DNA from 2 places in the Pseudomonas sp. SJZ080 genome. Region 2 is predicted to be linked to the other one. Evidence: riboswitches for the same ligand, from Rfam matches in the RefSeq annotation. Region 2 holds a riboswitch; the other holds the start of a gene.
The links. A riboswitch is a leader RNA that binds a small molecule or an ion and turns the genes downstream of it on or off. The one in region 2 is predicted to bind cobalamin.
Positions count from the first base shown of each region.

Region 1: it holds a riboswitch for cobalamin, as region 2 does, so the genes downstream of both, FBY04_RS03845 (CbtB-domain containing protein) here and cobO (cob(I)yrinic acid a,c-diamide adenosyltransferase) in region 2, are expected to answer to the same signal.

Region 1 is NZ_VIUK01000002.1:297,868-305,235, reverse strand. Features, by position in the region: gene FBY04_RS03875 (fatty acid cis/trans isomerase) at 1-1,318, shown strand, start outside; partial or broken gene FBY04_RS03870 (hypothetical protein) at 1,491-2,134, shown strand; gene nfuA (Fe-S biogenesis protein NfuA) at 2,192-2,776, shown strand; gene cobM (precorrin-4 C(11)-methyltransferase) at 2,948-3,694, opposite strand; gene FBY04_RS03855 (cobalamin biosynthesis protein) at 3,777-4,190, opposite strand; gene FBY04_RS03850 (CbtA family protein) at 4,187-4,891, opposite strand; gene FBY04_RS03845 (CbtB-domain containing protein) at 4,903-5,094, opposite strand; cobalamin riboswitch at 5,213-5,441, opposite strand; cobalamin riboswitch at 5,617-5,830, shown strand; gene cobW (cobalamin biosynthesis protein CobW) at 5,930-6,991, shown strand; gene cobN (cobaltochelatase subunit CobN) at 6,995-7,368, shown strand, end outside.
Region 2 is NZ_VIUK01000006.1:378-7,745, reverse strand. Features, by position in the region: gene FBY04_RS10405 (cobyric acid synthase) at 1-584, opposite strand, end outside; gene cobD (threonine-phosphate decarboxylase CobD) at 581-1,573, opposite strand; gene cbiB (adenosylcobinamide-phosphate synthase CbiB) at 1,566-2,474, opposite strand; gene bluB (5,6-dimethylbenzimidazole synthase) at 2,471-3,121, opposite strand; gene FBY04_RS10385 (cobyrinate a,c-diamide synthase) at 3,118-4,515, opposite strand; gene cobO (cob(I)yrinic acid a,c-diamide adenosyltransferase) at 4,512-5,123, opposite strand; cobalamin riboswitch at 5,204-5,439, opposite strand; gene FBY04_RS10375 (hypothetical protein) at 5,594-6,178, shown strand; gene FBY04_RS10370 (sorbosone dehydrogenase family protein) at 6,246-7,368, shown strand, end outside.

The sequences.
Region 1 (7,368 bases), on a different contig from region 2:
GGCCAATCCATTCACCACGTTCGAGGCGATCCCGGCGCAGGCGCGTTATCAGTTCATGCTCGATAACGCCGAGTACTTCGTGCGCACGTTTATCCGTGGGCCGGTGTGCCGCGGCCAGATCGCCACCGACGTGATCCGCGATAACTTCTGGGCGCTGTTCCAGGCGCCGGAACACGACCTCTACATCATCGACCCGAACTACCGCGGGCAGGCCACGCCATTGCTGGCGATGCCGGGCCAGAACGATGACGTCGGCAGTGTCCTGAGCCTGTGGCATGACTACCGCGACAAGCGCAACGAGTACGAGGCGCTGCGTCGCGACAACTACGCCGATGCGCCCGCGCCGAGCTGGTCGACCTTGTGGGCAGGCAACGATAACGCGCTGCTGACCATCTTCCGGCATTTCGACAGCGCCTCGGTGGACAAGGGCCTGATCGGCGAAGTCCCGCAAACGATGTGGCTGTTCGATTTTCCGCTGCTGGAGCGCACGTATTATCAATTGGCGGTCAATTTCGACGTGTTCGGCAACGTTTCCCATCAAGCGCAGACGCGCCTGTACTTCGACCTGATTCGCAACGGCGCCGAGCAGAATTTCCTGCGCCTGATGCCCGCCGATTCGCGGGACGGTTATCTCGACGACTGGTATCAGAGCGGCGGAAAATTCAAGATGTGGCTGGACTATGAAGCCATCGACAACGACAAACCGACCGCGCTGAAACTCGACGAGAAAGACCCGAAACACGACTTTGCGATGCAGCTGCTGGCTCGCTACGGCGAGCTCAACGCCAGGCCTGATCCGATCAACCGCTGTGACGGCGCTTATTGCTCGAGGCCGAATATCGATCCGGACCTGCAAAGTGCCGAGCAGGCCTTGAGCCGCCTGACGTCGCGCCCGGCAGCGGGCCTCAAGGTGATCGATCAACTGCCGGAAGCAACGATGTTGCGTATTGAGGCCAAGAGCGGCAAGCGTGAGGTTTACAGTCTGTTGCGCAACCGCGCGCACAGCAACGTGGCGTTTCTGCTGGGCGAGTCGCTGCGCTATCAGCCAGGGCTCGATACCCTGACCATTTTCCCCGGCGTGCTCAGCAGCTACCCGAACTTCATGTTCAACATTCCCGCCGGGCAAGTGCCAGCGTTTGTGGAGGCGATGGAAAATGCCAAGGACGCCAACCGTTTCGAGAAAATCGTCGAACGCTGGGGGATTCGCCGCAGCCATCCGCAGTTCTGGTTTTATTTCCATGACCTGAGCACGTACGTCCACGAAACCGACCCGGTGGAAGAGGGCGTGCTGGACATGAACCGCTACGAGAATCTTTGATCGACTTTTGATGAGGGCTCGGTGTCCCAGTTTCATGGATACCGCCGATCCCCTGTAGGCGCCGGCTTGCTGGAGATGGCTTCCTCGCAGTCACCTTGATGTTGAACGTGACGCCGCCATCGCCAGCAAGCCGGCTCCTACAAGGGAAATGCGGTGGTTTGCAGGGCGGTCGATGTTGATTTCGGTACAGGCACTGCGCGCTCTCTCGGCCTGGACGGTGGGCCGATCGGTCAGATGTTCATCGACAAAGGCGCGGTGGGCGTTGATGTCTTCTTCGTTATCAGTGGTCTGGTGATATTCCTGTCCACCGAGGGCAAGTCGCTGCCGCCGGGGCGGTTTCTGTCCCGGGCGTTGCTGTTCCGTTTGCAGGCACGGTTGCTGATCGTCGCTGCGCTGCTGTTTGCAGTGTGCCAGGCGTGGACCGGTTACGGCTGGATCAGCGAGTTTTACCGTTCGGACATTGTTTATGAGTTTCTGCTGGGGATTGCCATCGGCATGACCTACCGCCGTGGCTGGATCAAACCCGTTTTATGGTTGCCATTGCTGGCGCTGGCGTGCATGGCGCTGGAACGCTTTTTCGAGAACCGCCGGATGTACCTGATGCACGTGTTGGTGCTGTCTGCCGGAGGTTTTGTCGCACAACGTTATGGCGTAAACCCCTACGTCATGTTCACCGTTTGCGTTGCGACCATTGGCGTGGCGTCGTGGGCAAGTTACGAATGGGTGGAAAAAAGCAGCTATCGGTGGCTTAAAGCGCGGATTGGCGGCGAACTGCCTGATCGCGGCGAACTGGCGCTTTCCCGACAAAAATACTAGGACTTTGTACGGCGCGATGATTGGCGTAAACTGCGCCCAAGCCTGCGAGGAGTTTCCATGACCGCTATTACCATCACCGACGCCGCCCACGATTACCTGGCTGATCTGCTCTCCAAGCAGAACACCCCGGGCATCGGCATCCGCGTCTTCATCACCCAGCCTGGCACCCAATACGCCGAAACCTGCATTGCCTATTGCAAGCCGGGCGAAGAAAAACCCGAAGACACCGCGCTGGGGCTGAAAAGCTTCACTGCTTATATCGATTCGTTCAGCGAAGCTTTCCTGGACGACGCGGTTGTCGACTACGCCACCGACCGCATGGGCGGCCAGCTGACCATCAAGGCGCCAAACGCCAAAGTCCCGATGGTCAACGCCGACAGCCCGGTCAACGAGCGCATCAACTATTACCTGCAAACCGAAATCAACCCGGGGCTCGCCAGCCACGGCGGTCAGGTCAGCCTGATCGATGTGGTTGATGACGGCATCGCCGTGCTGAAGTTCGGCGGCGGTTGCCAAGGCTGCGGCCAGGCGGACGTCACCCTGCGTGAAGGCATCGAGCGCACCTTGCTCGAGCGCATTCCCGAACTGAAAGGTGTTCGCGACGTGACCGACCATACGCAGAAAGAAAACGCCTACTACTAAGGTGTTCGCTGCAGAAACGAAAAAACGGCACCCGTGAGTGCCGTTTTTTTATGGGTGAATTTCACTGACGCCTTCGTGAGCAAGCCCGCTCCCACATTTGTTCGCCGTCGTTCACAGATGTTGTGTTCGCTGAAGATTTAATGTGGGAGCGGGCTTGCTCGCGATGGGGCCCTACGGTCGATACAAATGCGCATGCCCGGCGCGATACAGCGATGACTCACTGAAGTGATCGCTCCCCAACACCCGACCCACCAGAATCAACGCCGTGCGCCGAAACCCCTTCGCCTCGACCTTCCCGGCAATATCCGCAATCGTTCCTACTACCCAATCCTGATCCGGCCAGGTCGCCCGATGGATCACCGCAATCGGGCAGTCCGCGCCGTAATGTGGCAGCAATTCCACGAGGATTTTCTGCAGATGATTGACCCCCAAATGAATCGCCATGGTCGCCCCATGCTGCGCCAGACTCCCCAACTCTTCACCCGCGGGCATCACAGTCTTGTCAGCGTAGCGAGTCAGAATCACGCTCTGTGACACGTCCGGCAATGTCAGCTCCGCACCCAAAAGCGCCGCGCAGGCCGCCGTGGCGGTGACACCGGGAATGATCTCAAACGGAATATCGAGTTCGCGCAGGTAGCGAATCTGTTCGCCAATCGCGCCATAAAGACTTGGGTCGCCTGAATGCACCCGCGCCACATCCTGGCCATTGGCATGGGCGGTCTTGATCAGTTCGATGATCTGTTTCAAGTGCAGTTCGGCGCTATTGACCACCCGTTCGGCGCGATGGCCTTCCAGCACCGCGGCAGGTACCAGGGAGCCGGCGTAGATGATCACCGGGCAACTGCGGATCAGCCGCTGGCCTTTGACGGTGATCAGTTCCGGGTCGCCGGGACCTGCGCCAATGAAGTAGACGGTCATCGTCGTTTCCTGTCAGAAAAAGGGTCTGGGCAAAGCTACAGATGAAGATTGCTCATGATCGAGGGCGGGATTATCGAGGATTTTACGCAGCGCTGGCCAATGCCAGGGTCGCCTGGGCGTATTTTTGTCGTGAGATCAACAGTTTTGCCGGTGCCTGAGCCAGTTGTTCTGCGAGGGCGAGGGCGGCGCTTTCCGCTACGCCATAGCAGCCGGTGCGCTCAAAAGCGATGTCCGAGCGGTGGCTGAGTTGAGGTTGATAACCAGCCAGTTGCTCACTGCTGAAGTACATCAAGGGCAGCGCGAGTTGTGCGGCGAGTTCGATCAGGCCAGGCTCGTCGCGCTTCAGGTCGATGCTGGCCAGGGCCTTGATCTGGTGAAGTCCGATTTGATGCGCCTGTAATGCCTGATCGAGTAACGCCCGCAGCGTGCTGACGGGGCAGCCGCGCTGGCAGCCCAGGCCGACCACCAAAGTCGGCGCTGTGCCGGTATCCGTCATGCGTGGTATTGGCCATCGCTTTTGCGGCGGAACAACCAGGCGCTGATCAGGCCAAGGGCCAGCCAGAACGCCACGTTGGTCAGCTGCGAAGCGATTTTGAACTGGGATTCCAGGGCTTCCGGCGCGAGCATCGAGTGCACTTCCGGTTGCGGCGCACCGATGACGTGAGGAACGGCGAGAATCGCCACACCCAGGATCTTCATCAGCCAGTGGCGGCTGAACACGATCAGCGCGATGCCGACAGCGGTGGACGCTGCAGTGCCGATCCACCAGATTTGCCGTTGTGCCAGGTCCGCCGCGGCAGTGCCCGGCAGTTCCGGTGGCAGGCCCAGGGTCGGCGCCAGTACAAACGTCGCGTAACCAGCCAGACCCCAAAGCAGACCCTGGGAGGTTTTGGTTGGCGCACGCAAGGTGTAGAGGCCGGCGAGCATCAGCGCGAAACCGACAGCCACCACCAGGTTGCCGCCAGTCGTCGACAGCACGCGCTGCCAGCCGTCTTCCGGCTCCCAGGCTTCGGCATCATGGGTGTGAGCGGCGGTACCGGCGGCGTGTTCGTGAACTTCAACCGCAGCCGGCTCGGATTTTTCGTAAGTCTCAGCCTGCAGAATCAGCGGGGCGACCCAGAAACTTTGCAGCAGAGTCAGCAACAGGGCGGCCAGCAGCCCGGTGAAACCCGCGGTTTGCGCAATACGCTTGATCATGTCGGCAGGTCTCAATGGCACGGGAAGGCAGAGCTGTGGCGGGTATCGTGCGCTGCGTTGTGCACTGCTTCGATGTGCGAAAAACCGGCGAAATACACAAGGCACGCGCCAAGAATCGACGCACACACGGCGGCGGTCAGGCGTTGGCTCAGGGTTGTTGTGGTGCTGGCGGTGCTGTGGCCGGTGCTGCTGATGATCGACATGGCGCTTCCCTCTGGTCTGTCAGCGGGTGAATAGAGCGCATGGAAGATCCCTGCGAATCGGGCTCGCAGAGATTCAAACAGCGCCCGCCCACCGCGGGTTTGTTATTCAGTGAACAGAACGTCACTTTGTGTTGCGGGCCGGTCTCCGGGCTCGCGAGGGGCTTGGGCGTCAGCCGAAACCTGCAAGCGTCACCTTCCCATGCCTAACTGCTGGCACAGTGGATCTGACGCTTCGCTCGCTTACCGTTGCGGGGGCAGCACCGGACTGACATGGCTTTGAGTAAAGCACATGATTCACCGGTTTCCCGTTTCACCCTGTGAAGGGCACCCGTAACAAGGTGCGTAGGAGAGCATGGGCAGGGGTTGGGCGTCAATTGGCAGGGGTTCTCAATTGGGATTGAAATGATGATTTGTAGGAGCTGCCGAAGGCTGCGATCTTTTGATCCTGTTTTTTAAAAGCAAAATCAAAAGATCGCAGCCTTCGTCAGCGCCTACAGACATTGACCCGCCCCAAGACGATGCGTAGCCTTGCGCTTTCGAGGTTCTTCGGCGTTTGCCGAAGCTAAGAAGGGAACGCGGTCGATGCCGCGGCTGCCCCCGCAACTGTGAACGGTGATGTTCGCTGCCACGCCACTGCACGCTCCAGCCCTGGAGCCCGCGGGAAGGCGCAGCAAACGCCAGTCCAGCGACTGGCACACCGTCAGCCAGGAGACCTGCCTCGACACGAATTCTCACTACAACCGGGCGGGGTGATCCGGTGGCGAAATCTTCCGCGCGCGCATTCGTTGCAGCGGTCGTCGTCCCGTATGCCCGCCACCTTGCCAAAGGGCATCCGATGAAAACACTGGCCAAACTCCCCGTCACCATCGTTACCGGCTTCCTCGGCTCGGGCAAAACCACCTTGCTGCGGCACATGCTGGACAACGCTCAGGGCCGCCGCATTGCGGTGATCGTCAACGAGTTCGGCGAACTGGGCATCGACGGCGAAATCCTCAAGCAATGTTCCATCGGCTGCACCGAAGAAGAAGCCAACGGCCGGGTCTACGAACTGGCCAACGGCTGCCTGTGCTGCACCGTCCAGGAAGAATTCTTCCCGGTGATGCGCGAACTGGTCGCTCGTCGCGGCGACCTTGACCACATCCTGATCGAAACCTCCGGCCTGGCCCTGCCAAAGCCTTTGGTGCAAGCCTTCCAGTGGCCGGAAATCCGCAGCGCCTGCACGGTTGACGCGGTGATCACCGTGGTCGACAGCCCGGCTGTTGCCGCCGGCACTTTCGCGGCCTTCCCGGATCAGGTCGACGCCCAGCGCAAACTCGACCCGAACCTGGACCACGAATCGCCCCTGCACGAACTGTTCGCCGACCAACTGGCCAGCGCCGACCTGGTGATTCTCAACAAGGCCGACCTGATCAGCCCGGAAGACCTGGCTCGCGTACGCCTGGAAGTCGCCGAAGAACTGCCGCCGGCGGTGAAAGTCATCGAAGCCAGCAGCGGTCGCCTGCCACTGGACGTGCTGATCGGCCTCGGCGCCGGTTCCGAAGAGCACATCGACAGCCGTCACAGCCATCATGATCACCACCATGAAGGCGAAGATGATCACGATCACGACGCGTTCGACTCCATTTCCATCGAACTGCCACAAGCCGACGAAAGCCTGCTGCTGGACGCGCTGACCCAACTGGTGGTCAAGCACGGCATTCTGCGGGTCAAAGGCTTCGCCGCCATCCCGAACAAACCGATGCGTCTGTTGATCCAGGGCGTGGGCACGCGTTTCGACAAGCACTTCGATCGTCAGTGGGGCACTGATGAAGCGCGCACCACGCGTCTGGTGTTGATCGGTCAGGAGTTGGACGCCGCGCAACTCGAAGTGCAACTGCGCGCCGCGCTCAGCGTTTAACCCATGCACCTGCTCAGGACCCAGCCCGGCGCTTTCGTGTCGGACGACAACATTGCCGACCTTGGACAAACCCCCGCCGAGCTGGTGATCCTGTGCAGCGGTGATTCCAGCCTGGCGCTGCTCGCCGAAGCGGCGCAGCAATTGCCGGACCATTACCCGAGCGTGCGCCTGGCCAATCCGATGCAGGTGCAGAACCATGCGTCGGTCGACCTGTATGTCGATGAAGTGCTGCGCCACGCCAAGGTAATTCTGATTTCGCTGCATGGCGGCATTGCCTATTGGCGTTACGGCGTCGAGCGTCTGGTCGAGCTTTCGCAGCGCGGCGTGCAGCTGATTCTGGTGCCCGGCGATGATCGCCCGGACCCGGAGCTCAGCGA
Region 2 (7,368 bases):
TTGATGATGAAGCCTTTGACCCGTGCCTGCTCGCTCGGCGACAGCAGTTCCAGAGTGCCCACCAAATGCGCGAAGACCCCACCGCGATTGATGTCGGCGATCAGCACCACCGGGCAATCCACGGCCTCGGCGAAGCCCATGTTGGCGATGTCGCCGGCACGCAGATTGATCTCGGCCGGCGAGCCTGCACCTTCGACCATGACCACCGGATACGCCGCGCTCAGCCGCGCATGGGAGGCCAGTACCGCTTGCATGGCGATGGCTTTGTAGTCGTGATATGCGACCGCGTTCATCGTCGTGACGGCGCGACCATGAATGATCACTTGCGCGCCGGTGTCGCTGTTGGGTTTGAGCAGCACCGGGTTCATGTCGGTGTGCGGTTCGAGATGGGCGGCCTGCGCCTGCACCGCTTGCGCACGTCCAATCTCGCCACCGTCGGCGGTCACAGCACTGTTGAGCGCCATGTTCTGAGGCTTGAACGGCACGACGCGTACGCCCTGGCGCGTGACCCAGCGACACAGCGCCGTCACCAGTGTGCTTTTACCGGCATCGGAGGTGGTGCCTTGCACCATCAACGTAGTCATCGGGTTTCCTTGGCGTAGGCATCGAACGCTTGATCGAGTCGGGTCCAGTCGGCTTCTTCGCCAGGCAAGCCGAAACGCAGGCTGCTGTTGTGGGTGAACAAGCGCAGCAGAATGCCGTGCCGGGCCATGAACTCATGCAGTTCTTCGGCGCGATCGGTGGTCAGCCACTGAAACAGCGCACAACCACCCTGAGGTTTGAAACCGTGTTTTTCCAGCAGCACCGCCAGACGTTCGCTGGCTTGTTCGGTACGCACGCGTTGCCTGGCATGGCCTTCGGTATCCTGCAAACAGGCTTGGCCCAACACCCGAGTCGGTCCGCTGACGGCCCAGGGCCCGACTTGCTCGGCGAGCAATTTGAGCAGCTTGCGCTCCGCCAGCACGAACCCCAACCGCACACCGGCCAGACCAAAAAACTTGCCGAAAGAGCGCAACACGATCAAACCGACCTGATGGGCACACGGCGCCAGGCTCAGTTGGGGTGTGTTGTCCATGAACGCTTCGTCCACCACCAGCCAGCCACCGCGCTGGGCCAGTCTGGAATGCCAATCGAGAAGACGACTCGGAGTCAGGCTCAGGCCCGTGGGATTGTTCGGGTTGACCACCACCAGCACGTCGAGGCTGTCGAGGAAGAAGTCGACCTCCTGCTCCATTACTTCACGCACGACGTAGCCATTACGGCGCCACGCTTCGGCGTGCTCGGCGTAACACGGCGACAGCACGCCGACCTTGCCGACCCGACGCAAACGCGGCAGCAACTGGATCGCCATTTGCGAACCGGCCACCGGCAGCGCCTGCGCGGCACCGTAATAATCGCAAGCTGCTTGTTCCAGCCCGTCATCGCTTTCCGGCAATCGCGCCCAGGCGCGCAACGGAATGTCCGGGACTGGAAACGCCCAGGGCGCGAGGCCGCTGGACAGGTCAAGCCAATCGGCTTCGGCGATGCCGTATTCGAGCGCGGCCTTGCGCAACCGTCCACCGTGTTCAAGCATAGAATTCAGCCCCCACGCAAAGAATCAGCAGCCATAACCATACCCCGCGCTGGACCAATTGCCAGCCACGGTCAATGGAGTCGGCATCCGCCGGCACGCCTTCGCCCAACGGCGGACGCTGATGCAATTCGCCGTGATAAATCGCCGCCCCGCCCAACTCGACGCCCAGCGCACCGGCACCGGCGGCCATCACCGGACCGGCGTTCGGGCTGTCCCAGGTCGGGCCCTGGGTGCGCCAGCATTTCAGGGCGAGTCGGGTTTTGCCCAACAGCGCGTAGGTCAATGCGACCAGTCGCGCAGGAATATAGTTGAGCACGTCGTCGATCTTCGCTGCGGCCCAGCCGAAACGTTCGAAGCGCTCGTTGCGATAACCCCACATCGCATCCAGCGTATTGCTCAATCGGTAGAGCACCACGCCGGGCGCACCGGCCACGGCAAACCAGAACAGCGCGGCAAACACCGCGTCACTGCCGTTCTCCAGGACGGATTCGGTGGCGGCACGAGCGACTTCGGTTTTATCCAGTTCACTGGTCTGGCGACTGACCAGGTAACCGACACGCGTGCGCGCTTCCTCCAGATCATCACTGCGCAGCGCCTTCGCCACAGGCGTGACGTGTTCACCGAGGCTGCGCATGCCGAGCGCGCAATAGAGCGCGAGAATCTCGACGATCCAGCCGACATAAGGCGCCCAGGAAAAAGCCGTGGCGAGCAAGGTCAGCGGCACGACCGCGATCACCCAGGCGGTAACGCCGTGGCTGCGCCAGCCGCGTCCACCGCCATTGAAACGTTGTTCGATGCGGTCGGCAAAACGGCCGAACGCCACCAGCGGATGCCAGCGCCTGGGTTCACCCAGCAGCGCATCCAGCGCAACTGCGGCGATACTCAACAACGCCACACTCATTGACTCACTCCCCAAAAATTCTCATACAGCAATTCACTTAGCGGACGCGCCTGCGCCCAGCCTTCGAGTACCAGCATCGGCGCCGGATAGAATTCCTTGACCGGCCCGAGGCAAAGAATCGCCAAGGGCTTGGCTCCGACGGGCAACCCCAGCAGATCGGCCAAGGCTTGCGGTTCGAATAAAGAGACCCAGCCCATGCCGAGTCCTTCGGCACGGGACGCCAGCCACAGGTTCTGGATTGCGCAGGACAGCGAGGCCATGTCCATTTCCGGCAAGGTCCGGCGACCGAAAATGTGGCGTTCACGATCGTCCATCAGCGCGGCGACCAACACTTCTGCGCAATCGTTGATGCCTTCGACTTTCAGCTTCATGAATTCGTCGGTGCGTTCGCCGAGGGCTTCGGCGGTGCGGATGCGTTCTTCTTCCACCAGCAACTGGATCTTTCCGCGCAGGGCGCGATCGCTGATGCGGATGAATCGCCAGGGCTGCATCAGGCCGACGCTTGGGGCCTGATGCGCGGCTTCGAGCAGGCGCCGGAGCAACTCGGGTTCGACGGTGCCACCGCTGAAGTGGCGCATGTCTCGGCGCTCGGCTATCGCGCGATACACCGCCTCCCGTTCGGCCGGACTGAATGCGTTGTCGGTCATGGCCTCTTCGCGAGCAAGCCCGCTCCCACAGGGGTTAGGTGATCCAGTGTGGGAGCGACGGTGCGACGATTCGACGTGTTCGCGATGGCGTCCTCACGGTCAGGCGCAAACAACGCGGCAACAGCCGTCGGATTGGACGGAAAATAAAAATGCACGTAGGAAGCCGTCATCCGTCCCTCACGATAAACCGCTTCCGCACCCCGCCCGCCGTTAGGGCTCAGGCCACGGGCAATCGGCTCAAGTTCGGTACTGGTCAACGAATGGTGATAGGTATGCCCACGCAGCGAACCTTCGGGTAACTCGACCGCCTGCAACGCCAGTGCCGCCAGCCGTTTCTGCATCACCGCGTCACCGGCCAGCAAACCGACCAGCTCTGCGCGAGTACCTTCGACATCGGTCAACGAATCGAGCAAATACAACATCCCGCCACACTCGGCCAACAATGGCTTGCCCGCCGCGTGGTGAGCGCGGATGGCATTGAGCATCGGGGCGTTCTGCGCCAGCGCCACATGGTGTAACTCCGGGTAACCGCCCGGCAGATAGAGGCTGTCAGCCTCCGGCAATTGCGCGTCGCGGATCGGCGAGAAAAACAGCAACTCGGCACCCATGGCTCGCAGCAAGTCCAGACTTGCGCCGTAGGTGAATGCGAAGGCTTCGTCGCGGGCCACGGCAATTCGCACACCGGCCAACAACGGCTCGGCGGCGATCACGTCCGGCGCAGCGAATTCCACTGCGGGTGGCAGCGCGACTTCGCAACTGCTGGCCAAGGCATCGGCCGCCGCATCCAGGCGCAGATCGAGATCGTTCAATTCACTGGCCTGGACCAGGCCGAGGTGCCGACTCGGCAATTCAATCCCGGTTTCCCGGGACAACGCGCCGTACCAGCGCAAGCCTTCAGTGAGGCTGCCTTCAAGCAATTGCGCATGGCGCAAAGTGCCCACACGGTTGGCCAGCACTCCGGCGAACGGCAGGTCCGGCTGATACTTCGCCAACCCCAACGCCAGCGCGCCGAAGGTCTGCGCCATCGCCGTGCCGTCGATCACCCCGAGCACCGGCACACCGAAATGCCGCGCCAGGTCAGCGCTGGAAGGCGTGCCGTCGAACAAGCCCATGACACCTTCGATCAGGATCAGATCCGCTTCGCCGGCGGCTTCCCACAACAGTCGACGACTTTCCTGCTCGCCGACCATCCACATGTCCAGTTGATAGACCGGCGCACCGCTGGCGCGCTCGAGAATCATCGGATCGAGAAAGTCCGGGCCGCATTTGAACACGCGCACCTTGCGCCCCTGATTGCGATGCAAACGGGCCAGCGCGGCAGTGACGGTGGTCTTGCCCTGACCGGAGGCCGGCGCGGCAATCAAGACCGCCGGGCAATGACGGGGCTGATTCACAGCTCGACGCCTTTTTGCGCTTTGATCCCGGCCTGGAAGGCGTGCTTGATGACGCCCATTTCAGTGACGGTGTCGGCCAGTTCGATCATTTCCGGCTTGGCGCCGCGGCCGGTGACGACCACGTGCTGCATTGGCGGACGCGCCTGCAAGTCGCTGAGCACCTGATCAAGATCGAGGTAACCGTGCTTGAGGGCGATGTTCAATTCATCCAGCACCACCAGACCGACCGACGGATCACGCAACAATTCACGGGAAACGGCCCAGGCGGCTTCGGCGGCGGCGATGTCACGCTGGCGGTCCTGGGTTTCCCAGGTAAAGCCCTCGCCCATCACATGAAAACGCACCTGCTCGGGAAAGCGCCGGAAAAACAGTTCTTCGCCCGTGCTGTTGCGGCCCTTGATGAACTGCACCACGCCGCACTGCATGCCGTGGCCCATGGAGCGGGCGAGCATGCCGAACGCCGAGCTGCTTTTGCCTTTGCCATTGCCGGTCAGCACCAGCAGCAGGCCGCATTCATTCGGCGAATTGGCGATGCGTTCGTCGATCACGGCTTTTTTGCGCAGCATGCGCGCCAGATGGCGTTCGTCACGATCGGGAGTATCAGTCATGGGGGAGCTCTCCGTTGAGGCTGGATAACGGCGGGCAGGCACAAGAATAGACGGCAAGAAGCCTGGCATCGCCCACCGTGATGCCGCTGGATGGATCAGGCCGGTCTCCGGGCTCATGAGCGGCGTTTCGCCTGACTGCGCGCCTTCCCATGCCGGTATCGACACAGTGGCAAAAATGCTCAGTCTTCACTCATTTACCGTTGCGGGGGCAGCGCCGGAATCGTGATTGTTCCTGAATTGAACGAACGCACTCACCGGCTTCCCTGTTTCACTCTGTCGACCAAGGTCACAGAGCACCTGAAACAAGCCGCGAAGGTTAGAGGGTTGGGGGTGGAGCGTCAATTAAAGCCGGGACGCCGTCGGGCGAATAACTGCCGCTGATCAATTTACTGACGCCAATCTTGTGCCACACTTCCAGCAGTGATATCAAAGAGCCACAACCCCACATCACAATAACAAGGGTAAGCCACATGCAAGGCATGATCATCAGCAATCCGAAGCTGGAATTCCTGCGCCCGGTTCTCGAACGCTGGTTTGACTGTATCGACCGTTATAACGCCGTGCGCGGCGATAATGACACGCCTTACTGGTACGACGAAAAAGCCAACCTCGGCTTGCTCTCGGCCGCCGCGTGGATGGCGGAAATGGTCACGCTGCAACAGACCCCCAGCCGCAAACAGAACGAGGAAGGTGAACGCAACGCCCGCGCCGACCTGTTCATCGCCACCAGCGAAGAGCGTGCCTACCTTCAAGCCACGCAACGCTGGCCGCGGGTCAACAGCCTGAACCTGACACAAGCGCTGGCCGATATCACCAGCGACGCCAGGCGAATCAGCTACGCCAGCGACCTGAAAGTCGGCTGCCTGTTCGTTGCACCGCAAAAAGCCCAGCACGGCGCTACCCCGGAAGAACTCCAGGACATGGTCGACGACCTGCAAAAGGAACACACCTGTGCCGTCGCCTGGTATTTCCCCTACGCGTATCGCAAGTTGCGCAATGAAGCGGGCAACTATCACCCCGGCATCGCCGTGCTGTTCAAGGAAGCCCGCGGCTGACGGTTGAACCATCGCGGGCTTGCGCTTCTCTACTGATCAGGTCACTGCATTTTTAGGGAAGATCAGCATGCGCAAGCCCCCGTTCGTTCTCGTCATCGTCCTCGCCGGAGGGCTCGTCGCCTGCGGCGAAACCTCCAGACTGCAAGTCTCCGACGGCACCGGCCCGTCGCCCAAACTGCCCGAACCGAACAAAACCCTGATCCCGACGGTGAACATCGCCCCGGCGATCGGCTGGCCGGACGGTGCGAAACCCATCGCCGCCGCGGGCACTCAGGTGGCGGCGTTCGCCGAAGGCCTCGATCACCCGCGCTGGCTGTATGTGCTGCCGAACGGTGACGTGCTCGTCGCCGAAACCAACGCGCCGCCAAAACCCGATGACGGCAAAGGCGTTAAAGGCTGGGTCATGAAGAAAGTCATGGGACGCGCCGGTGCCGCCGTGCCGAGCCCGAACCGCATTACACTGTTGCGGGACAAGGATCATGACGGCATCGCCGACACCCGTACGGTGTTTCTGGAAAACCTCAATTCGCCCTTCGGCATGACGCTGGTCGGCAATGACCTGTATGTCGCCGACACGGACCGCTTGCTGCGTTTCCACTATGAGAATGGCGACACGGCCATCAAGTCGCAGCCGATCAAAGTGGTAGACCTGCCGGGAGGTACGCTGAATCACCACTGGACCAAAAACGTCATTGCCAGCAAGGACGGCAGCAAGCTGTACGTCACGGTGGGTTCCAACAGCAATGTCGCCGAAAACGGCATGGATCAGGAAGAAGGCCGCGCGGCGATCTGGGAAGTGGATCGCGCCACCGGCAATCACCGGATCTTCGCCTCCGGCCTGCGCAACCCCAACGGTATGGCGTGGGAACCGCAGAGTGGAGCGTTATGGACTGCTGTGAACGAACGGGATGAAATCGGCAGCGACCTGGTGCCGGACTACATCACTTCAGTGAAGGACGGCGGGTTCTACGGCTGGCCTTACAGCTATTACGGCCAGCACGTCGACATTCGCGTCGAACCGCAAAACCCTGACCTGGTCGCCAAAGCCATCGCACCGGACTATGCAGTCGGCCCGCACACCGCGTCACTGGGCCTGACGTTCGCTGAAGGCAACTCGCTGCCAGCGCAATTCAAGGAAGGCGCGTTCATTGGGCAGCACGGTTCGTGGAACCGTAAACCGCACAGTGGTT